Regions from separate parts of the Acidipropionibacterium jensenii genome, predicted to be linked through region 3. Evidence: riboswitches for the same ligand, from Rfam matches in the RefSeq annotation. Region 3 holds a riboswitch; each other region holds the start of a gene.
The links. Region 3 has a riboswitch for thiamine pyrophosphate ahead of FEZ32_RS11895 (ABC transporter ATP-binding protein). Riboswitches for the same ligand answer to the same signal wherever they lie in the genome.
Positions count from the first base shown of each region.

Region 1 (7,273 bases), 260 kb from region 3:
ATCGCCAACGGGACGATCCGGGCCGGCGAGACGGTGAGCGGGCGGGTCTTCATCCCCTGTCCGAAGGTCGACTCCACCGTGATGCTGGTCCGCGGTGCCGGTTTCGACCCGGTGACCGCACTGACCATCTCCGCCTGAACCCCGGCTGATCCCCTCCCACCTGATTCACCCCCGGTTTCCCTCGCGGCCACCCGGGGAAGCCGCCGGACACCGCTCGCCGGACACCGGGTCAGTGCGCTGCGCTGTCGGCGGCCTGCTGGGACCACAGGGTCTGACCGGCACTGTCGATCACCGTGGCGCGCGGCGTCGCGGTGAGGTCGATCCGGACGTCGAGGAAGTCGGCCCCGTCGGCGGCGGTGGACCGGTAGTCGAATCGGGCGTTCTCCAGATGCAGAGTGCTGGTGGTCGCGGTGGTGAGCCACGGGTGACGCCGGCGCAGACCGATCAGGTCCTGATGGGCCCGCAGGATGTCCTGGCCCCAGCCGGCCAGCTGCTCGGGATGGTCGGGAACGGGGGGTCGGATGTCGTCGTCCCCGCCGATCCGCTCCTCCTTGACCCCGGTGAACCCCTGCTCGTCGCCGTAGTAGATCGACGGGATGCCGCCGATCGTCATGAGGATCGCCAGGGCGGTGACCGCGCCGTCGGCCCCCAGCGTGCTGGCGATCCTGGTGACGTCGTGGTTGCCGATGAAGGTGTTGGGCGTGAAGTCGGCGAGGAATCCGTTGTGACGCTTGAGGGACCAGGCCAGTTCGAACAGGTTGCGGTCCTTGAGGCTGGACCAGATCGCCTTCCACAGCTCGTACTGGGTCACCGAGTCGACCCCCGAGGAGTCGACGAACTCGGGGTAGTCGCCGTGGATCACCTCGCCCAGGAACCACGCCTGGGGGAACCGTTCCCGGATCCCGGGGAGCACCCGCGACCAGAAGGCGGTGGGCACCGAGTAGGCCGCGTCCAGCCGCCAGCCGTCGATCCCCCGCTCCAGCCAGTGCGCCATCACCGCGGACGTGTACTCGACGGCGCGATCGCTGGAGTGGTTGAGCCGCACCAGGGAGGAGTGGCCCTCGAAGACCCGCGGTGCCGGGCCCCCCTTGGCCTGCCAGTCGATGTCGAAGAGGTCGGCGTCGGGACCGTCGGGGCCCTCCGCCAGGGCCCGGATCACCCCGGGGTGCTGGGATCCGACATGGCTGAAGACGCCGTCCAGCAGGATTCTCAGGCCGCGGTCCCGGCAGCCCGCCACCAGGCGGTCGAAGTCGTCCTCATCGCCGAGCCGCGGATCGATCACCATCGGGTCGAGGGTGTCGTAGCCGTGCGACTCGGAAGCGAATATCGGCCCCAGCAGCAGCCCCGAGGCGCCGAGCTCGACGGCGTAGTCGAGCCAGTGGGACAGCCTGCCCAGGCGGTGGGTGAGGGTGCGGTCACCGTCCCGAATGGGAGCGCCGCAGAACCCCAGGGGGTAGACGTGCCACCAGATCGCGTGGTCAACCCAGGTCACCGGATCCTCCTGATCAGTTGTGTCTCGAATGCGTTCAGTGCCATTGACGAGCGTAATTCACCGGCAACCCCCGCGTCGCAGGTACCGCCCGGCCAGGGGCGAGAACTCCTTGTTAATACCCCCTGGGGGTATTAATCTCGGGGGTGTCAGCCGAGGAGTGGACCCATGACCGATCACCACGCACATGCGCACCACGAGACCCACGCGTCCCATCAGGGGGCTCACACCCACCACCAGGACCATGCGGCGGGATTCCGGCGCCTGTTCTGGGCCAATCTGGTCCTCGCGGTGCCGGTGGTGGCGCTGTCCCCGATGTTCGCCTCCCTGATCGGCTACTCCACACCGGGCTGGACGGCCCCCGTCGCCCCGGTGCTGGGCACCGTGATGTTCGCGTGGGGAGGCCGCCCCTTCCTGGCCGGCGCCCTGACCGAACTGCGCTCCCGCCGGCCGGGAATGATGATGCTCATCGGCCTGGCGATCACGGTGGCCCTGGTGTCCTCGTGGGGAGCCACCGTGGGGGTCCTCGACCACCACCTGGACTTCTGGTGGGAGCTCGCCCTGCTGATCGTCATCATGCTGCTGGGCCACTGGGTCGAGATGCGCTCGATCGCGCAGACCTCATCGGCCCTGGAGTCTCTGGCCGCGCTGCTTCCCGACGAGGCGCAGCGCGTCGACGGCGAGCGGATCGTCACGGTCTCCCCCGCCGATCTGGCCGTCGGCGACCTGGTGCTGGTGCGCCCCGGCGGGGCGGTGCCGGCCGACGGCACGATCGCCGAGGGCGGCGCCTCGATGGACGAGTCGATGGTCACCGGGGAGTCCCGTCCGGTCGAGCGCAGTGTCGGAGACAGGGTCGTGGCGGGAACCGTGGCCACCGACTCCGGGCTGAGGGTGAGGGTCACCGCGACCGGCGAGGACACCGCCCTGGCCGGTATCAGGAGAATGGTCGCCGAGGCCCAGACCTCGTCCTCCCGGTCCCAGCGGATCGCCGACCGGGCGGCGGCCCTGCTGTTCTGGTTCGCCCTGGCCACCGCCGGCCTCACCGCCCTCGTGTGGAGTCTCATCGGCCTTCCCGACCAGGCCGTCACCCGCGCCATCACCGTCCTGGTGATCGCCTGTCCGCACGCCCTGGGCCTGGCGATCCCGCTGGTGGTCTCAATCTCCACCGGACGGGCCGCCCGCGCGGGTGTGCTCATCCGGGACCGGCTCGCACTGGAGCAGATGCGCACCGTCGACGTCGTCGTTCTGGACAAGACCGGAACCCTCACCCGCGGCAGGCCGACCCTCGACGCCGTAGCACCGGTGCAGGGCTGGTCGGCCGAGGCCCTGCTCGCCCTGGCGGCCGCCGCCGAGACGGACTCCGAGCATCCATTGGCCCGGGCCGTGGTGGAGGCCGCGCACGACCGGGGTGTGAGGGTGCCGGCGGCCGGCGGTTTCAGCTCCTCCCCGGCAGTCGGGGTGAGCGCCACCGTCGAGGGACGGGTGGTGCGGGTCGGAGGGCCGCGCCTGCTCCGGGAGGTCGGCGCCGCCGAGGTCGACGAGGCCGAGCGGTGGCGTCGCGACGGTGCGATCATCCTGCACGTCCTGGCCGACGGGGAGGTGATCGGCGGGCTCGCGCTGTCCGACGAGGTGCGCCCGGAGTCCGCCGAGGCGGTGGCGGCGCTGCACCGCGACGGCGTCGAGGTGATGATGATGACCGGCGATGCCGAGCCGGTCGCCCGGTCGGTGGCCGGCCGGCTCGGCGTGGACCGGGTCTTCGCCGGCGCCTCCCCGGCCGACAAGGCCGACCTGGTCGCCGACCTCCAGGAGCAGGGGCACCGGGTGGCGATGGTCGGTGACGGGGTCAACGACGCCCCGGCCCTGGCCCGGGCCGATGTCGGGGTGGCGATCGGCGCCGGCACCGATGTCGCGATCGCCTCGGCCGGCGTCATCCTCGCCAGCTCCGACCCGCGCTCGGTGAGCTCGGTGATCGCCCTGTCGCGGGCGACCTACCGCAAGATGACGCAGAACCTGTGGTGGGCCGCCGGGTACAACCTCGTCGCGGTGCCGCTGGCCGCCGGGGTGCTGGCCGGGGTCGGGTTCGTCCTGCCGATGTCGGTAGGCGCGGTGCTGATGTCGGCCTCCACCGTGGTGGTCGCGCTCAACGCCCAGTTGCTCCGGTGGCGGGCACAATGACCCCACCCGGGCCGGGGAGCGGGTCCGAGGGGATCCGGGTGCGGCGACAAGGAGTGTCGAGATGGCGGAGAACAAGACCACGGTGACCGACGTCGACCCCGAGGACTTCCTCGCCGGCGTGAAGACCGCACGCCAGCGGGAGGAGTCCCGGAGGCTGCTGGCGATGATGAGCGAGCTGACCGGTGCACCGGCGCGGATGTGGGGGCCGACGATGGTCGGCTTCGGGCAGTACCACTACCGCTACGACACCGGACGGGAGGGAGACGCCCTCATCCTCGGATTCGCCCCGCGCAGCGGCAAGTTCGCGCTCTACGGGCTGATGGACAGTCCCGAGGCACCCGCCCTCCTGGAGCGGCTCGGCACGCACCGGCGGGGAGCCGGCTGTCTCTACGTCAACCGGCTGGACGACGTCGACGAGGAGGTGCTGGCCGAGCTGATCCGCGCAGCCTGGGCCGCCCGAAGGCCGTGACGGCCATCCGCTAGAGTGACGATCCGACACGGGGTGCCGCACCAGTGGCTGAGATGACACCCGTCGAACCTGATCCAGTTCGTACTGGCGAAGGGATTGTCTCCCGCCGGATGTGAGCCGTTCAGCAGCACTGCTGAGGCGCCGTCGGCCCGGCACTCCTTCCGCCCGAAGAAGGAGTGAGACCGACATGACCACCGGCGTTGAGATCGCAGAGCTGCTGACCCGGGTACGGGAGACGACACCTCTGGTGCAGTGCATCACCAACAGTGTGGTGACGAATTTCACCGCCAATGTGCTCCTGGCCGCCGGCGCCGCCCCGGCGATGGTGGACATCCCCCAGGAGGCGGGGATGTTCGCGACGATGGCCGGCGGGCTGCTGGTCAACACCGGCACCCCGACCGCCGAGCAGCGGGCGGCCGCCCGCGAGGCGGTCGCCGGGGCCGGCGAGGCGGGGACGCCGTGGGTGCTCGACCCGGTGGCGATCGGCGCACTGCCGGTGCGGACCGCCCTGGCCGCCGAGCTCGCCGAGCAGCACCCGGCTGCGGTGCGCGGCAATGCCTCGGAGATCCTCGCGCTGGCCGGGGCCGGTTCCGGGGGCCGCGGGGTCGAGTCCTCCGACTCGATCAGCGACGCCGCCGGGGCGGCCCGCGAGCTGGCCTCCCGGCTCTCCACGGTGGTGGCGGTCTCCGGCCCGGTCGACCTGGTGACCGACGGGACGCGGGTGCTGCGCGTCGGCAACGGCCACGAACTGCTGACCCGGGTCACCGGTGGCGGGTGCGCCCTCGGGGCGTTCATCACCGCCTTCCTGGCCGCCCGGGCAGAGGCCGAGCCGCTGGCCGCGGTGGTGGCCGCCCACACCGTCTACGGGATCGCCGCCGAGCGGGCCGCCGCCGGCTGCGCGGGGCCCGGATCGTTCGCCACCGCCCTGATCGACTCCCTCGCCGCACTGACGGCGGCCGAGGTCGAGGCCGGGGCGCGGGTGTGGCAGGACTCCGAGGAGCAGAAGTGATGGATCTGGGCGTCTACCTGGTGACCGACCCCCGGATGTGCGCCGACAGGGGGGTGTCCCAGACCGTCGCCGCCGCGGTAGCCGGCGGGGTGCGCACCGTGCAGATCCGCGACAAGAGCTGTTCTGCCACCGACTTCTTAGCCCTGGTGGAGGAGGTGGTCGAGACGGTGGCCGGTCGGGCCATGGTGGTGGTCAATGACCGGCTCGACGTGGTGCGCACCGCCCGGGAGCGCGGAGTCGGGGTCGACGGCGTCCACCTCGGTCAGGGCGACGCCGATCCCCGGGTGGCCCGCGAGCAGCTCGGCCCCGATGCGGTGATCGGTCTGACCGCCGACCATGCGGCACATCTGGCCGCGGTGGAGTCCTGGCCGGCCGGGACGATCGACTACCTGGGAGTCGGTGTGATCCACGACACCAGCACCAAGCTCGACCACCCGCCGGTGCTGGGAATCGACGGGTTCGCCCGGTTCACCGCCGCCTCACCGGTCCCCACAGTCGCCATCGGGGGAATCTCGCGCGACGATCTGGCCGGACTGCGCCGGGCCGGGGCATCGGGTGCGGCGGTCGTCTCGGCGATCTGCGCCGCCGAGGATCCGCAGGAGGCCGCCCGCGATCTGGTGGAGGCCTGGCAGCAAGCTCCCGTGCCCGCCGGGAGTCTGGCGAGGAGCTGACCCCCTGGTCAGTGCGGGATCGTCGTGACGATCGTGAGGGTGGCCTCCTGATCCAGGGGGTTGGAGATCCGGTGATAGCGGTCCCCCGGCGTCTGCGCGGTGTCCCCGTGGTCCAGCCGGACCAGTTCGGCACCGTCGGTGAGGATCACCACCGTGCCGGTGATGACGTGGAAGGTCTCGACGGTCTTGGCCGGATGGGGCGCGAACTCGGCGGTGGTGGATCTGCCGGGCAGCGTGTAGTGGATGAGTTCGACGCCGGCGACCGGCCGGGCCAGCAGTTTCCTGCGGATCCCGGTGTCGGGGTCGACGTACTCGGGACCCTCATCCCGCCGCAGGACGGTGAGCTCTGCGGCGGGCCGGGTGAGCTCGTTGAGATCGCTGCCGAGGCTCTCGGAGATCGCGATGGCGCTCTGCAGACTCGGGTTCAGCGATCCGCGCTCGAGTCGCGACAGGGATCCCGCCGACACGCCGCTGGCGTGGGCGAGCTGTTCGAGGGTGATTCCCAGTTCGGCCCGGCGGGCCCGCACGGCCGCACCGAACCTCTCCTGCGGGGTGGCCGGCACTGGATCAGTGTGTGCACGGCCGGACCGCTTGGGCGTGTTGGGTACCGAGTTCGTCGACTCTGAGCGACTCGGTGCTGAAGGACCTGGCACCCGGCTGGTTGGCATGACACCATCCTGTCACCGCGTCTTGCATATTCGCAATCATTCTTGCTTATACTCAAACATGACGGTTCTCCTCTCGGGTCTCCCCCTCATCGCGGTCATAGCGGCCCTGCTCGCCCGGCAGCCGGCGCTGCGATCGGCGGTGCTCGGGGTGGTGCTGGCGGCCGTCATCGGCGCGGGCTGGTTCGACCTGAGTCCCTCGGTGGCAGCCCGTGCGGCCGCCTCGTGGTGGGCACTGGTGGCCGAGGTGGCCCTCATCGTGGCGGGCGGGATCGCCTTCGCCGAGGCCGGTCGCCTCACCGGCGGCCAGGAACGGCTGTCCTCCTGGCTGCGGCGGTCCCTGGGGACCGGTATCGCTCCGGTCCTCGCGATCGTGCACGGGGTGACCCCCCTGGCGGAGTCGCTGACCGGGTTCGGGATCGGCGCGATGCTGGCGATCCCGCTGCTCACCGCCCTGGGACTGACCGGACGCCGCGCGGCGACGATCGGTCTGCTCGGGCTGTGCGCCGTCCCGTGGGGATCGATGGGACCGGGAACCCTCATCGCCGCGCAGCTGGGCGGCGTCGGCTTCGACGCCCTGGGGGTGGCGTCGGCCCTGCTCAGCCTGCCGGTCTTCGTCGGAGTCGGCGTCGCAGCGGTGCTGATGGTGGCGCCCCGGGAGGACCAGCTGCGGGCGTGCCTGGCGGCGGTCGCCTCCGCAGCGGTGCTGTGGTGCGGGGTGCTGGTGGTGAACCTCGCCGTCGGGACCGCCCCGGCGGGGGCGGTGGGGGCCCTGCTGACCCTGGCCGTCCATCT
Region 1 is NZ_CP040635.1:2,915,340-2,922,612, forward strand. It holds gene FEZ32_RS13005 (hypothetical protein) at 1-138, shown strand, start outside; gene FEZ32_RS13010 (alpha-amylase family protein) at 230-1,492, opposite strand; gene FEZ32_RS13015 (heavy metal translocating P-type ATPase) at 1,658-3,664, shown strand; gene FEZ32_RS13020 (DUF1801 domain-containing protein) at 3,726-4,133, shown strand; TPP riboswitch at 4,153-4,247, shown strand; gene thiM (hydroxyethylthiazole kinase) at 4,321-5,142, shown strand; gene thiE (thiamine phosphate synthase) at 5,142-5,813, shown strand; gene FEZ32_RS13035 (helix-turn-helix domain-containing protein) at 5,822-6,376, opposite strand; gene FEZ32_RS13040 (L-lactate permease) at 6,540-7,273, shown strand, end outside.
Region 1: another riboswitch for thiamine pyrophosphate. It lies ahead of thiM (hydroxyethylthiazole kinase); the one in region 3 lies ahead of FEZ32_RS11895 (ABC transporter ATP-binding protein).

Region 2 (7,273 bases), 1.5 Mb from region 3:
TCCAGACGTGTCCCGTGGCCTGCGCATCGTTCTTGCCGTCCTCCTCGCAGGCCTGACGGCCGGCGCGGCGGGGGGCCTGCTGAGCCTGCTCAACGTCGGGATCGAGACCCTCGCGATGGGTCACCACTACTTCGTCGACCCCACCGGGGTGAGCACCGTCCCGCTCTGGCGTCGGATCACCGTGCCTGTCATCGGGGGCGCGCTGGCAGGCCTGATCTGGTGGCGGCTGAGACGGCGCGGCCCGATCACCTCGGTGAACCAGGCGGTGCGGGTGGACTCCCCCGGCAGACTCGCCCCCGACACCGTGACAGACGCCGTCGCCCAGCTCATCGCGGTGGGCTCGGGCACCTCGCTGGGACGCGAGACGGCACCCCGCCAGATCGCCGGTTTCCTCGGACAGACCGTCTCGAACCGGTTCAGGCTTGGCCCGGAGGGACGACGGACCGTCATCGCCGTCGCCTCGGCGGCCGGTCTGTCGGCGGTCTACAACGTCCCGGTGGCCGGTGCCTGCTACGCCCTGGAGCTCATTCTCAAGTCCGATCTGCGCACCCGGCGGGGCTGGCTGGAGGTGTTGGCGGCCGCTGTCGTCTCGGGTCTGGCGACCGTCACCGCCTGGCTGTTCAACCACAACCATCCGATCTACCGGCTTCCCGGGGTGTCGCTGAGGATGCCGCCGGTGTGGTGGCTGGCGGTTGTCGCGGTGCTCTGCCTCGTGGTGGGGGCGGCCTTCGGCTGGACCAATGACCTCGCCAAGGACCACGCCCCCGCCGCGAGCCGGGTCTGGTGGGCGGTTCCGCTGGGATCGGCCCTGGTCACCGCGATCGCCCTGGTGGTCCCCCAGGTGCCGGGCAACGGCCAGATCGTCGTCCAGGCGGTGCTCACCCCGCCGGCCCTGGTGGGCGGCGCCCTGATCGGCGGGGTGCTGTTGATGGCGGCGGCCAAGTGGCTCGCCACCCACCTGGCGCTGCGGCTGGGGGCCAGCGGCGGTCTGCTCACCCCGGCCCTGGCGGTCGGAGCCTGCCTGGGTGCGGCGGTCGCGATGGCCTCGGGTCACCGCAGCGCCTCGGAGATCACGGTGCTCGCGGTGGTCGGAGCGGCCTGTCTGCTGGCCGTCACCCAACGGGCGCCGCTGTTCGCCGCCGCCTTCGCCCTGGAGCTGGTCAAGGCCCCTCCGGCGGTGACCGCCTCCGCGCTGATCGGGGTCGGCCTCACCTGGTTCCTCCGTCTGGCGGTCATTCGGGGGTGGGCGCACCGGCGGACCGGACGGCTGGGGACCCCGCCGAGCAGCTGACCCGGGCGCTGAGCTGACAGGAGGGACGCTGGGCTGACAGGACGGGTCCGAGGGGGACGAGGACCCGTAGACTCGGGCCATGGCGGGAAAAAGACCGAACACCTCGAGATCCCGACAGTTGACGACCTCCCTCGTCTTCTGCGTGGCCGTCTTCATGGTCATGGCCAGACCATCGGCGGCGGTCATCATCCCGATCATCATCGGCGCGATCGTCGTGGTCGGCGTGGTGAGCGCTCTGACCGCAGGTCGCAGATCGACACAGCGGTCGACTCCCCCGGGCCAGTCCTCCGCCCCGCAGCTCTCCCAGTACCAACAGGCGGGGTACCAGCCCTTCACCAGTGATCAGTCCGTCCAGCAGCCCCGGTCCGACCGGGCCTCCGGCGATCGAGGCAGTCAGACCAAGCAGAGCATCCTCGAACAGCTCGTCCAGCAGGTGGCATCGGTGGGCGTCGACCCCGCGTTGTCGCAGCCCACGACGGTGCAGAGGCGTGGGACGCTCCCCGGCGCCCGGGCCCGCACCTCCCAGGTCCACGCCCCGGCCGGAGCCTCCCAGCCGGCACCCTCCCAGCCGGCGGCCGCCCCGGCACCGGCCCCCGGCTCCGAGATCGACCTGTCGGACGCCCGGTCGCGGATGCAGCCCGGCTCCGACATCCGCTTCGACGACCTGGGCCTGCCGGCGTCGAGGAGGTCCGGCGAGCGTCGTCCGGCAGCCGGCCGGGTCCCCGCGTCCGGAACCCGTGGCGCGGACCGCCCCGCCGGTTCCAGCGCCATCACCGACTCGCTGGCCTCCCCGAGCCTGCTGGGGTCCAGCCTCACGTCGTCCTCCCTGATCGGCTCGGGGAGTTCCCTGATGGCACACTCCCTCGCGCCGTCGACCACCCGGACCGGCAGCGACCGGACCTCCCGCTGAGAGCCTCCCCGACCGTCTGAGGGCCGGTGCCCGCCAGTAGGCTGAGGCCCATGGCAGAGATGCGTGAAGAGAAAGACAGCATGGGCACGATCGAGGTGCCTGCCGATCACTACTGGGGGGCCCAGACGGAGCGTTCCCTCCACAACTTCGAGATCGGGCGCGACACCTTCGTGTGGGGTCGCGACATGATCCGCGCCCTGGGGACCCTCAAGAAGGCCGCCGCCGAGGCGAACAAGGAGCTCGGAGAGCTGCCGGGCGACGTCGCCGACCTCATCGTCAAGGCCGCTGACGAGGTCATCGCGGGCAAGCTCGACGCCGAGTTCCCGCTGGTGGTCTTCCAGACCGGTTCGGGCACCCAGTCGAACATGAACACCAACGAGGTGATCTCCAACCGCGCCATCGAGATCGCCGGGGGCCAGAAGGGGTCCAAGACCCCGGTCCACCCCAATGACCACGTCAACCGCGGTCAGTCCTCCAACGACACCTTCCCGACCGCCATGCACATCGCGGTCGTCACCCAGATCAACGAGCGGCTGTACCCGGCCGTCACCCAGCTGCGCAACACCCTGGACGACAAGGCCAAGCAGTACGACGACGTCGTGATGGTCGGACGCACCCACCTGCAGGACGCCACCCCGATCCGGCTCGGTCAGGTCATCTCCGGCTGGGTCGCCCAGCTCGACTTCGCCCTGGACGGGATCCGCTACGCGGACTCCCGGGCCCGTGAGCTCGCCATCGGCGGCACCGCGGTGGGCACCGGCCTCAACGCCCACCCGAAGTTCGGCGTCACCGTCGCCAAGCACGTCACCGAGGAGACCGGCCTGGAGTTCACCCAGGCGGCCAACCTGTTCGCCGCACTGAGCGCCCATGACGCCCTGGTGCAGGTGTCGGGATCCCTGCGGGTGCTCGGCGACGCGCTGATGAAGATCGCCAACGACGTCCGCTGGTACGCCTCCGGCCCGCGCAACGGCATCGGCGAGCTGCTCATCCCCGAGAACGAGCCCGGCTCCTCGATCATGCCCGGCAAGGTCAACCCGACCCAGTGCGAGGCCATGACGATGGTCGCCACCCGGGTCTTCGGCAATGACGCCACGGTCGGCTTCGCCGGCTCCCAGGGCAACTTCCAGCTCAACGTGTTCAAGCCCGTGATGGCCCACGCCTGCCTGGAGTCGATCCGGCTGCTGTCCGACGCCTGCGTGTCCTTCGACAAGCACTGCGCCTACGGCATCGAGCCGAACATGCCCAAGATCAAGGAGAACCTGGACAAGAACCTCATGCAGGTGACTGCCCTGAACCGCCACATCGGTTACGACCTGGCCTCCAAGATCGCCAAGAACGCCCACCACAAGGGGATCTCGCTGCGCGAGTCGGCCCTGACGGTCGGCGAGATGTCTGCCGCGGACTTCGACAAGTGGGTCGTCCCGGCCGACATGACCCACCCCTCGGCCGCCGAGTGAGGCGCGGCTGAACCCCGGCCTCGAGCACACTTCTGGCCCGGTCGGCGGACGCACATCCTGCGTCCACCGACCGGGCCAGAGTGCTGTCACCGTGCGGCACAGGTCGCCGCGGTCGGCAGGGGGCGCCCCATCGGCCGATGAGGCGGTGCACTACAGTCATGGCCATCCCACGGGGGTCCTCGGCAGAGGACTGAGATCGGGCTGATGCCGCCCGGACCGTTAGAACCTGTTCGGATCATGCCGACGTAGGAAGAAGGAGCTGGCTGCCATGGCCGCATCCCCACACAACACCCGGAACAACACCGCCCTCGAGGACTCTGCCACCCCCACCACGACGGTGGACGGCCCCGAGGAGAACTACCCCAGCCATCACTTGGGCTATCTCGTCAACGCCGCCCACGACATCCGGGTGCCGGTGACCATGATCAGCCAGGACGACTCCCCGGACGGCAGCCCGAACGCCCCGCTGCCCGTCTACCGGACCGTCGGACCCGACTGCGACGTCACCCGCGGACTGCCCGGCCTGCGGACCGGGTGGATCCAGGCCCGCGGCGACGTCGAGAGCTACCCGAACCGTCGTCGCGATCTGGCCGACGACGGCCGTTCGGCGGTGCGCCGAGGCGCCGCGAGCCAGGAGTGGCAGGGCGAGCGGCGTCCGGTCCTGAGGTCCCGCGAGGGCGCCACGATCACCCAGATGCACTACGCGAGGGCCGGGATCCTCACCCCCGAGATGCGCTACGTGGCGCTGCGGGAGGGCTGCGACGTCTCCCTGGTGCGCTCCGAACTGGCCGCCGGCAGGGCCATCCTGCCCTGCAACGTCAACCATCCCGAGTCCGAACCGATGATCATCGGCAGGGCCTTCGCGGTGAAGATCAACGCCAACATCGGGAACTCGGCGGTCACCTCGTCTATCGCCGACGAGGTGGACAAACTGCGGTGGGCGACCCGATGGGGTGCCGACACCGTGATGGACCTGTCCACCGGTGACGACATCCACACCACCCGCGAGTGGATCCTGCGCAACTCCCCGGTGCCGATCGGCACGGTGCCGATCTACCAGGCCCTGGAGAAGGTGGACGGCGACCACGCGGCGCTCACCTGGGAGATCTTCCGCGACACCGTCATCGAGCAGTGCGAGCAGGGCGTCGACTACATGACGATCCATGCCGGGGTGCTGCTGCGCCACGTCCCGCTCACCGCCGACCGGGTCACCGGGATCGTCTCGCGCGGCGGCTCGATCCTGGCCGGCTGGTGCCTGGCCCATCACCGCGAGAACTTCCTCCACGAGCACTTCGACGAGCTGTGCGAGATCTTCGCCCGCTACGACGTCGCCTTCTCCCTCGGCGACGGACTGCGGCCGGGGTGCCTGGCCGACGCCAACGACGCCGCCCAGTTCGCCGAGCTGGACACCCTCGCCGAGCTCACCAAAAGGGCCTGGACGCACGACGTCCAGGTGATGGTGGAGGGCCCCGGGCACATCCCCTTCCAGCTGGTCCGCGAGAACGTCGAGCGGGAGATCGAGCTGTGCGACGGCGCGCCGTTCTACACGCTGGGGCCGCTGGTGACCGACATCGCCCCCGGCTACGACCACATCACCTCGGCGATCGGCGCCACCGAGATCGCCCGCCACGGAACGGCGATGCTGTGCTACGTCACCCCCAAGGAGCACCTCGGACTGCCCGACCGCGACGACGTCAAGACCGGCGTCATCACCTACAAGATCGCCGCCCACGCGGCGGACGTGGCGAAAGGCCATCCGGGAGCCCGGGACCGCGACGACGCCCTGTCGAAGGCCCGCTTCGAGTTCCGCTGGCGCGATCAGTTCGGGCTGTCCCTGGATCCGCAGACGGCGGAGTCGATGCACGACGAGACGCTGCCCGCCGAACCCGCCAAGACGGCCCACTTCTGCTCGATGTGCGGCCCGAAGTTCTGCTCGATGAAGATCTCCCAGGACATCCGCGACGGGTTCGGGGACGCCGCCGACCAGCGTCGGATCGCCGAGGACGGGATGGCGGCCAAGGCGGCGGAGTTCCGCGCTGCCGGCGGCGAGGTGTACCTGCCGGATCCCGGCCTTCCCGCGGCCAGGTGATCCCGATCAGGATGTCCTGAGGCGACCCCCGGTGGAGCCGCGGCCCTCCAGGCACCACCGGGGCCCCGCTGCCAGGGCGACTCTTCTTGGTCTGCGACGAGGGCTCAGACCACCGACTTGCGCCGCAGGTCGGAGTAGGTGACCTCGTGCTCGTCGAGGAGGTTCGCGAAGGCGTCGTAGTCGTGAGCCTCCAACCACTGGCGCTCGGCCTCGGTGATCGGCATCGCCACCAGCCAGTGGACGGTGAGGTCGTCCTCGATGTCCACCGCACCCAGTTCGGTCGCGGTGAAGGGATGGCACCACACGATGTGCGGGGTGGTGGTCTGCGGGTCGTAGAGGGAGACGACGTCGCCGAAGACGACACCCGGGGCCATCATCCAGTGGTCCTGGAGCACCGCGAAGGCACAGGACCCCAGGACCTTGCCCATCACATCGGAGTCGGGCAGACCGACCGCCATCAACTCGGCGCGGATCTCCAGGCTCTCCCCCGAGGCCATCGGCAGCTCATTGGGCTGGGTGTGGAGGGTGACCGTCGACCAGGTGGTCCATCCGGGCACCGGGGCGTTGTGGCAGGTGAGGACGTCGACCCTGGTCTTGCCCACCGCGTCGACCATCCCCTCGACCTCGGGATCACCACCGATCGCCTTGACGGCGGCCGTCACGACCGCCGGGCCGGTGGGGGGAAGCTCCTCGGGAGAGGCGACGTCCTCGGGAAGCTCCTGGGGGCTGATCGGGGCGGGGCCGCCGGGAAGTCGTGCTGCATCCGAGATGTGGTCGTCTTTGCTCATTGTGCGAGTCTATTCGGGGTGGGAGCCCGGGTCTCGCCGACCCGGTCAGCAGGTGCGGCACGGCTGTCCGGCGCAGTGGCCGGGACGGCATCCGCCCGAACCCTGCGGCGTCCCTGCGACGTCCCTCCGGCCTCCCTCCGGCGTCCCTCCGGTTTGAGAGTCCCGAGAGCGCGGAAATGTGCTGACCACGGGCGTTTTCGCGGGTTCTGGGGGCGGTGAGATAGAACAGAGTCCATGACCACTCTCACGACTACTCCTACATCTGCCGGCGCCATCGACCAGGACCTGCTGGCCAAGGTCGCCGAGTCCGATCTCGACCCGAGCCTGAGGCTGGCCCTCAATGCCGTGACCCGTTCTGGCATCGACGAGTCCGCACTGGACCGCACCAAGGTCGTCGGCACCCCGGCGGTTGTCTCCAACCGGCTGGACAACTGGACCGTCACCGCGCAGAAGCGTTCGGGACGCTGCTGGTTGTTCTCCTCGCTCAACCTGCTGCGCGCCACCACCCGTAAGAACCTCGGGGTCAAGGACTTCGAGTTCTCCCAGAACTACGCGATGTTCTGGGACAAGTTCGAGAGGGCGAACTTCTTCCTCAACGACATCATCGCCACCGCCTCGGAGCCGCTGGACTCCCGGCTCATCCAGTTCCTCCTGAGGGAGATCGAGGGTGACGGCGGCCAGTGGGACATGGCGGTGTCGGTGTACCAGAAGCACGGCGTCATCCCCAAGCAGGCGATG
Region 2 is NZ_CP040635.1:1,189,597-1,196,869, reverse strand. It holds gene FEZ32_RS05220 (chloride channel protein) at 8-1,291, shown strand; gene FEZ32_RS05215 (hypothetical protein) at 1,371-2,201, shown strand; gene fumC (class II fumarate hydratase) at 2,252-3,658, shown strand; TPP riboswitch at 3,820-3,927, shown strand; gene thiC (phosphomethylpyrimidine synthase ThiC) at 3,927-5,747, shown strand; gene FEZ32_RS05200 (suppressor of fused domain protein) at 5,852-6,535, opposite strand; gene FEZ32_RS05195 (C1 family peptidase) at 6,770-7,273, shown strand, end outside.
Region 2: another riboswitch for thiamine pyrophosphate. It lies ahead of thiC (phosphomethylpyrimidine synthase ThiC); the one in region 3 lies ahead of FEZ32_RS11895 (ABC transporter ATP-binding protein).

Region 3 (7,273 bases):
GATGGGCGAGCGGGCCCGGGTGCTCCCGGTCGACGCCGACGGCGTGGTCGATCCGTCGTCGATCGCGGCTCTGGACGCACCTGGACTGGTGAGTGTGATGACGGCCAACAACGAGACCGGCACCCTGGAGCCGGTCGCCGAGTGCGCCCGGCAGGCCCACCGGGCCGGCGCCCTGTTCCACACCGATGCCGTCCAGGCCCTGGGGCATCTGCCGGTCGAGCTCGCCGAGTGGGATGTCGACCTGGCCTCCTTCTCGGCCCACAAACTCGGGGGACCGGTCGGGATCGGGGCCCTGTGGGTCCGTCGCGGGGTCACGGTGGCACCGGTCGCCGCCGGTGGTCGTCAGGAGGCCGGGCTGCGGTCCGGCACTCAGATGGTCGCTCTGGCCAGGGGTTTCGCGGCGGCTCTTGACGAGGCCGTCGCCGAGATGGGCCGGCGCACCGAGCTGTGGGGCAAGCTGCGGTCCCGGCTGGTGGAGGCGGCTGGTGCGATCGAGGGGGTCCGGGTCGACGGCGGGGACCGGGTGAGTGCGGCGGTCTGCCATCTCAGCGTGGCCGGGGCCCGGGGGGAGAATCTGCAGCTGCTGCTGGATGCCCGGGGGATCGACTGCTCCACCGGGTCGGCCTGCCATGCCGGGGTGGCCGCTCCGAGCGAGGTGATGCTGGCGATGGGGCGCTCCCGCCAGCAGGCCTCCTCCTGCCTGCGGTTCTCCTTCGGGCCGGAGACCACGGTGGCCGAGATCGACAGGCTGGCCGCCCTGCTTCCCGAGGTCGTCACGCAGGCGCGTGCGGTGCGTTGAGTGCAGGCGCGCTGCGGCGGGGCGCGGGTAGCATGGGCCGCCGTTGAAAGGGGACCGACATGAGAGTTCTGGCCGCAATGTCGGGAGGAGTCGACTCCGCGGTGGCCGCCGCCCGGCTGGTCGCCGCCGGTCACGACGTCACCGGCGTCCATCTCGCCCTGTCGCGCACCCCACTGGCCTACCGCGAGGGGTCGCGGGGCTGCTGCTCCCTCGAGGACTCCTTCGACGCCCGGCGGGCCGCCGACCGGATCGGCATCCCCTTCTACGTGTGGGACTTCTCGGAGCGGTTCGCCGAGGAGGTGATCCACCCCTTCATCGACGAGTACCGGGCGGGTCGCACCCCCAACCCGTGCCTGCGCTGCAACGAGCGGATCAAGTTCGCCGCCGTCCTGGAGCGGGGCCTGGATCTCGGCTTCGACGCGGTGGCGACCGGCCACTACGCCCGGCTGGAGACCCGCGAGGGGATCACCAGGATGCGCCGTGCGGTCGACCCCGGCAAGGACCAGTCCTATGTGCTGGGGGTGCTCAACCAGGAGCAGCTGTCCCACTGCCTGTTCCCGTTGGGCGACTCCTACAAGACCGAGGTGCGCGCCGAGGCCGCCCGACTGGGGTTGACGGTCGCCGACAAGCCGGACTCCTACGACATCTGCTTCATCCCCGACGGGGACACCGCCGGATGGCTCTCGGACCAGCTGGGCGAGCACACCGGTGAGTTCCGCGACGAGACCGGGGATGTGGTCGGCCACCATGACGGCTACCACCACTTCACCATCGGTCAGCGACGCGGCCTGCACCTGGGAACCCCTGCCTCCGACGGCCGGCCACGCTATGTGCTGGACATCGAACCGGTCTCCAACACCGTGGTGGTCGGCCCCTCCGAGGACCTGGAGGTGCATCGACTGGAGGCCATCCGGCCGGTCTGGTGCTCCGACACCCCCGGAACCGACTCCTGGGTCGGGCAGGTCCAGGTCCGCGCCCACGGCACCCCCGTGGAGGCCCGCGTCCAGCGGGTCGACGGCGGAGTGCGGATGACCCTGCGGACGCCACTGAAGGGAGTGGCGCCCGGCCAGGCGGCGGTGCTCTACGACGGCGACCTGGTGGTCGGATCGGCGACCATCTGCGGCACGGACCGGGCCGGCACCGACATCGTCGGGGCCACCCGGTGAGGGCCACCGCGCTGGGCTCCCTGCCCGGTCGGGACTTCCGCGGGGCGCTCGCCTCGATGGCCGAGTACTTCCCCGATCTGATCCCGCTGCCCGAACTGCCCGATCGGGGTCCCGGGGCAGGGATCCTCGGGCGCGGGACAGCCCAGCTGGAGTCCATCCCGACCGACCTGGGCCCGGCCGGCTGGCGGCTGGCCGACGCCGACGACCGGGCCGCCCGGTCGGCGCGTGCCGGCTGGCGCAGGGATCTCGACGATCTGGAGGAGACCCTGGCCGGGGAGTCCGCCACCGTCAAGATCGGCATCTGCGGGCCCCTCACGCTGGCCGCCGGGGTGCACCTGCGCCACGGCGAGGCGGTCCTCGACGACCCCGGCGCGCTGCGCGACGTCGGCCAGTCGTTGGCCGACGGCCTGGCCGCACAGCAGGCCGAACTGAGCCGCAGGATGCCCGCCGTGGACTGGGTCTGGCAGCTCGACGAGCCGGCCGCACCGGCCGTGCTCGCCGGACGCGTCGCCACCCAGTCGGGACTCCATCGCTATCCCGCGATGGCCCCGCACACCGCCACCGGTCTCATCGGCCCGGTCGTCAACGCCCTCCGGACGGCCGGAGCCGCCCGGGCGGCCCTGCACTGCTGCGCTCCCGGACTGCCCTGGGACCTGCTGGAACGGATCGACATCGACGACCTGCTGGTCGATCGCGACGCACTGGGCCACCAGGATCTCGACCACTGCGCCGAATGGCTGGAGTCGGTCCCCCGGACCGGCAGCGCTGAGCCGGGGGAGTACCGGAGGCTGGGTCTCGGCCTGGTCCCGACCAGTGCACCGGACCGGGTGATCTCGGCCGACCAGATCCTCGACCGGCTGGTCGAGGTGAGCCGACGCATCGGGGTGGACCGACGTCTGGTCCTGAGCGGGTGCATCCTCACCCCGGCCTGCGGACTGGCGTCCTGGTCCCAACCGTCCGCCGCGCGCCAGTGCGAGCAACTCGCCCGCGCCGCACAGCTGGCCGAGGAGGCGCTGCGCGACTGACCGGGCGGACCACGATGGCTACCATGGCCGGGTGGGCATCTTCACCGACCTGAACCTCAACGGACGCGCACCGGTGCGCGTCCAGCCGAAGATCGGCGAATGGGGGCCCAGGGGGGTTCCCTCCACCCGCGCCAAGAAGGTTCAGCGGATCATCGCACCGATCGTCTTCGTCCTGGTGCTGGCCGGACTGGCCGCGCTGTTCTACTTCTTCTACCGGATCCTCATTCCGCAGGGCTGATTCCGCGGGGCTGAGCGCGGCCGGCCAGGCCCGCTCGGTATACTCACAGGCTGAAAGACACGGGGTGCCTCCCATCGTGGGGCTGAGATAACACCCGCCGAACCTGATCTCATTTGCATGAGCGGAGGGATGTCACGATGCGTCGGCGCATGCAATGGTGAACGCTCCGGTGAGCGGTGCGCGGGCCGGCCGGCCGGCCATCCGGATCGACGATGCAAGCTACCGATACCCCCACTCGAGTCATCCGGTGCTGGCCCATCTGAGTCTGACCGCCGCGGTGGGGGAGCACATCGCCCTGGTCGGCCGCTCGGGGTGCGGCAAGTCCACCCTGCTGAGGCTGATCGCCGGCCTGGCCGAACCCGTCACCGGGACCATCGAGGTGCTGGGCCACCGCGACCCCCACGACAGACTGGACGGCTGCGCCATGATGCCGCAGAACGATCTGCTGCTGCCCTGGCTGAGGCTGGTCGACAATGTCGCCATCGGACTGCGCAACAAGGGGGTGGCGCGCCGTGAGGCGCGCACCCGCGCACTGGCGGTGCTGGACCAGTGGGGACTGGCCGAATGGTCCCGGTCCCGGCCCGACAAGCTGTCGGGGGGAATGCGCCAACGCGCCGCCCTGGCCCGTGCCCTGCTGGCCGACAAGCCCGTGCTGCTGGCCGACGAGCCGCTGGGATCCCTGGACGCCATCACCCGTGCGGACGGCCAGCGGTGGCTTCGCCGCGCCGTCCTGGCGGCCGGCGCCACGCTGATCCTGGTGACCCACGACGTCGAGGAGGCGCTGCTGCTGTCCCGGCGGGTCATCCTGCTCGGACCCGCAGGACCGCGACCGGCCGCCGCCCAGGGATCCTGGCCGGGCTGGTTCGACGATGACCGCCGTCGCGAGCAGATCCTGGCCGATCCCCGGTTCGCCGCCGCCCGGACCGCCGTCCTGGAGGCCCTCGGCGACTCCGCGGAGGCCTCTGCGGGGTCCGGCCCGGTGCCGGGGGAATCCCGATGAGGCACCTGATGGCCCGGGTGCTGCCACCCGCACTCACCGTGCTGCTCGTACTGGCCGGCTGGATCGGCCTCACCTCCTCCGGACAGGTGGCCGACTACGTCATCCCCTCCCCGGGCTCGGTGCTGGCCTCCCTGGTGACGAACTGGCCCGACACCCTGGGCCGAGCCACCATGGTCACCGCCGCCGAGACCCTGGCCGGGGTCGGCGCCGGAGTGGCGGTCGCCGTCGCGATGGTCGTCGCGACCGGCTACCTGCCCCTGGTCGGGCGCTCCCTGACGCCGCTGCTGGTCGCCTCCCAGGCCATCCCGACGATCGTCATCGGGCCGCTGCTCACCATCGCCCTGGGGTACGGGATGTCCCCGAAGATCATCGTGGTCGCACTGCTGTGCTTCTTCCCGGTGGCTCTCAACCTGATGGCCGGGATCGGTTCTGTGGACCCCCGACTCATCGACGCCATGCGCACCCTGAACGCCGGGCGCAGCGCGCTGTTCTGGCGGGTCCGCCTGCCGCACGCCGCACCCCGCGGATTCGCCGGCCTGCGGGTCTCGGTGACCTTCGCCCCGGTCGCCGCGGTGTTCGCCGAGTACACCGGTTCCACCGACGGCATCGGCTATCTCATGCTCCAGGCCATCCCGCGTCTGGCGACCGACTTCGTCTTCGCCCAGGTGGTGGTGCTCACCGCCCTGTCCGGCCTGCTGCTGGGCGCCGCAACCCTGCTGGAGCGCCTCATCTGCCCCTGGATCACCCCCGAACGAGGAGAATCATGACAGCTGTCCACAACCCCACCCTCAGCACACCGATCAGTCGCCGTCGACTGGGCGGCCTGTTCTGCGGCGCACTGGCCGCCGCAGGGCTGGCCGGATGCGGGCGCACCGAGGCCCGGTCGGCGTCCTCCCCGTCGGCGAGCTCGAAGCTGAGCCTGCTGCTGGACTGGAACCCGAACCCGGACCACGTCACCCTCTACACCGCCGTGCACACCGGGGCCTTCACCAAGGAGGGGATCGAGGTCGGCATCCAGAACCCGGCCAACACCGCCGACGCCGCCAAGCAGGTCTCCCTGGGCCAGGTCGACCTGGCCGTCAGCTACGAGCCCGACACCCTCATCGCGGTCGGCCAGGGGCTCGACGTCATCTCGGTGGCCGCCCTCATCCCGGTCAGCCTCACCTCCCTGATCGCCAAGAAGTCGCGGGGGATCACCTCCGGGGCACAGCTCAAGGGCCGGACGGTCGGACTGTCCGGGCTGGCCTCCCAGCGGCCCAGCGTGGAGTACATCGCGCGCCGCTCCGGGGTCGATCCGGCCACCATCACGATGCCGAACATCCAGCAGAGCCTCAGCCAGGCCCTGCTCACCGACAAGGTGGACGCCATCTACGGCGGTTTCCGCAACATCGAGGGAATCGAGCTCGCCGAGAAGGTGCCGGTCAACGTCATGCCGGCCACCGAGCTCGGACTTCCCGACTACGCCGAACTGGTGATCATCGCCAGCCGTCGACGGCTGGCGCAGGAGAAGGGGTACGCCGAGAAGGTGCGGGCCTTCCTGCGGGGACTGGCCGCCGGTCAGAGCGCCGCCCAGAAGGACCACAGCACAGCCGCCGAGGCGATGACCGCCCCGACCAGGGGCTCCTACCAGCCGCAGATGGTCGCCAAGATGGTCGACGCCACCGTCGAACTGCTGGGAACCGGACCGTTCGGAGTCCAGAAGCCGGCCGACTGGGCGGCCTTCGCCACCTGGATGCACCGCAACGGGCTGCTCGACAAAGCCCTGGACGGAGCCTCGGCCACCACCAACGACTACCTGCCTGCCTGACCCGGCGCGCTGACGTCCCGGACCGGGCTCACAGCACCAGGTGGACGCCCCACCTGGTGGCCAGGGCCAGGGCCAGGCAGCGCACGAAGAAGCCCACCGTCACCCACACCGAGAAGGACCAGAACCGCATCCTCGTGGTGGCCGAGTAGATGACCACCAGGTAGACCGGCGGGATGCCGGTGATCGCCGACAAGACCAGGATCGGCATCCCCCAGCGGGGGTTCTCCACCATCCGGGCGACCCGCCCGTTCCACCGGCGCCATCTCTCCCGGCGGGACCCGGGGGGTGGGGCGGTCTTCTCCCGAGGGGCGAACCAGCTCAGCTGGCGACCCTTGCGGACGGCCAGGAACATGATCTGCTTGCCGACGCCGTGGCCCAGGGCCAGGCCGATGGAGACCTCCAGAGGTCCCAGCAGACCGCTGGCCAGGGACCCCACGATGAAGATCTCGGAGTTGAGGACGGGCACGAGGCTGGAGGCGACGCCGAAGCCGAATGCCGAGAGGACCTCGTACCAGAACCGCAGGCTGGTCCACGCCGCGGCCTCAAGGGCAACCACGAACCGCCCCGGATCAGTTCGCGAGTGCGGCCAGGTGCTGCAGCCGGTTGAGTTCGGAGGCCAGGAACTCCGGGCCCCCCTGACGTCCCAGCACCAGACTGCGTCCGCCCGACAGCGGGGCGACCGCCACCACGGTGTCACCCCAGCCGGCCATCCAGCCCTCGTCCAGATCGGTCGAGTGGGTGGCGTCCAGCGGATTCAGCCGGTCCACCGCCTCAGGGGTGAACTCGGGGGCCAGGGCGGTGGAGGTGAGCACGGAGCGATCCGGGCTGAACAGGGCCGCCCACTGGCAGTGGAAGACCACCGGGGTGGCCTCGGTGAGGATCTCGGCGCCATGGGCCGGATCCTCGGCCATCCGGTTGAGAGTGGCGATGTCGGACTCGATGCCCCAGTTCTCCGGGTAGCGCGACAGCCACAGCACCTTCACCCCGTCGAGCATGTCGCAGGCCGACACCAGGGTGTCGGGAAGGGTGCTCGGGGGCAGGGTCAGGATGAAGTCGTCAATGGCGTAGCCGGGGCCCTTCTCCACGATCTCGACCGCGGAGATGTCAGCGTCGACCGTCCCCATCGCAGTGGCGACGAACCCCAGTGAACCCGGGGTGTCGGGAAGTTGAACGCGAAGCATGAGCACGCTTCATTCTCCCCCCGCCGGTCGACGGTCCAAAATGTGCGACCTGTGAGA
Region 3 is NZ_CP040635.1:2,652,817-2,660,089, reverse strand. It holds gene FEZ32_RS11915 (cysteine desulfurase family protein) at 1-799, shown strand, start outside; gene mnmA (tRNA 2-thiouridine(34) synthase MnmA) at 877-1,965, shown strand; gene FEZ32_RS11905 (uroporphyrinogen decarboxylase/cobalamine-independent methonine synthase family protein) at 2,022-2,990, shown strand; gene FEZ32_RS11900 (hypothetical protein) at 3,022-3,228, shown strand; TPP riboswitch at 3,279-3,375, shown strand; gene FEZ32_RS11895 (ABC transporter ATP-binding protein) at 3,383-4,228, shown strand; gene FEZ32_RS11890 (ABC transporter permease) at 4,225-4,995, shown strand; gene FEZ32_RS11885 (ABC transporter substrate-binding protein) at 4,992-6,035, shown strand; gene FEZ32_RS11880 (VTT domain-containing protein) at 6,064-6,591, opposite strand; gene FEZ32_RS11875 (ACT domain-containing protein) at 6,605-7,216, opposite strand.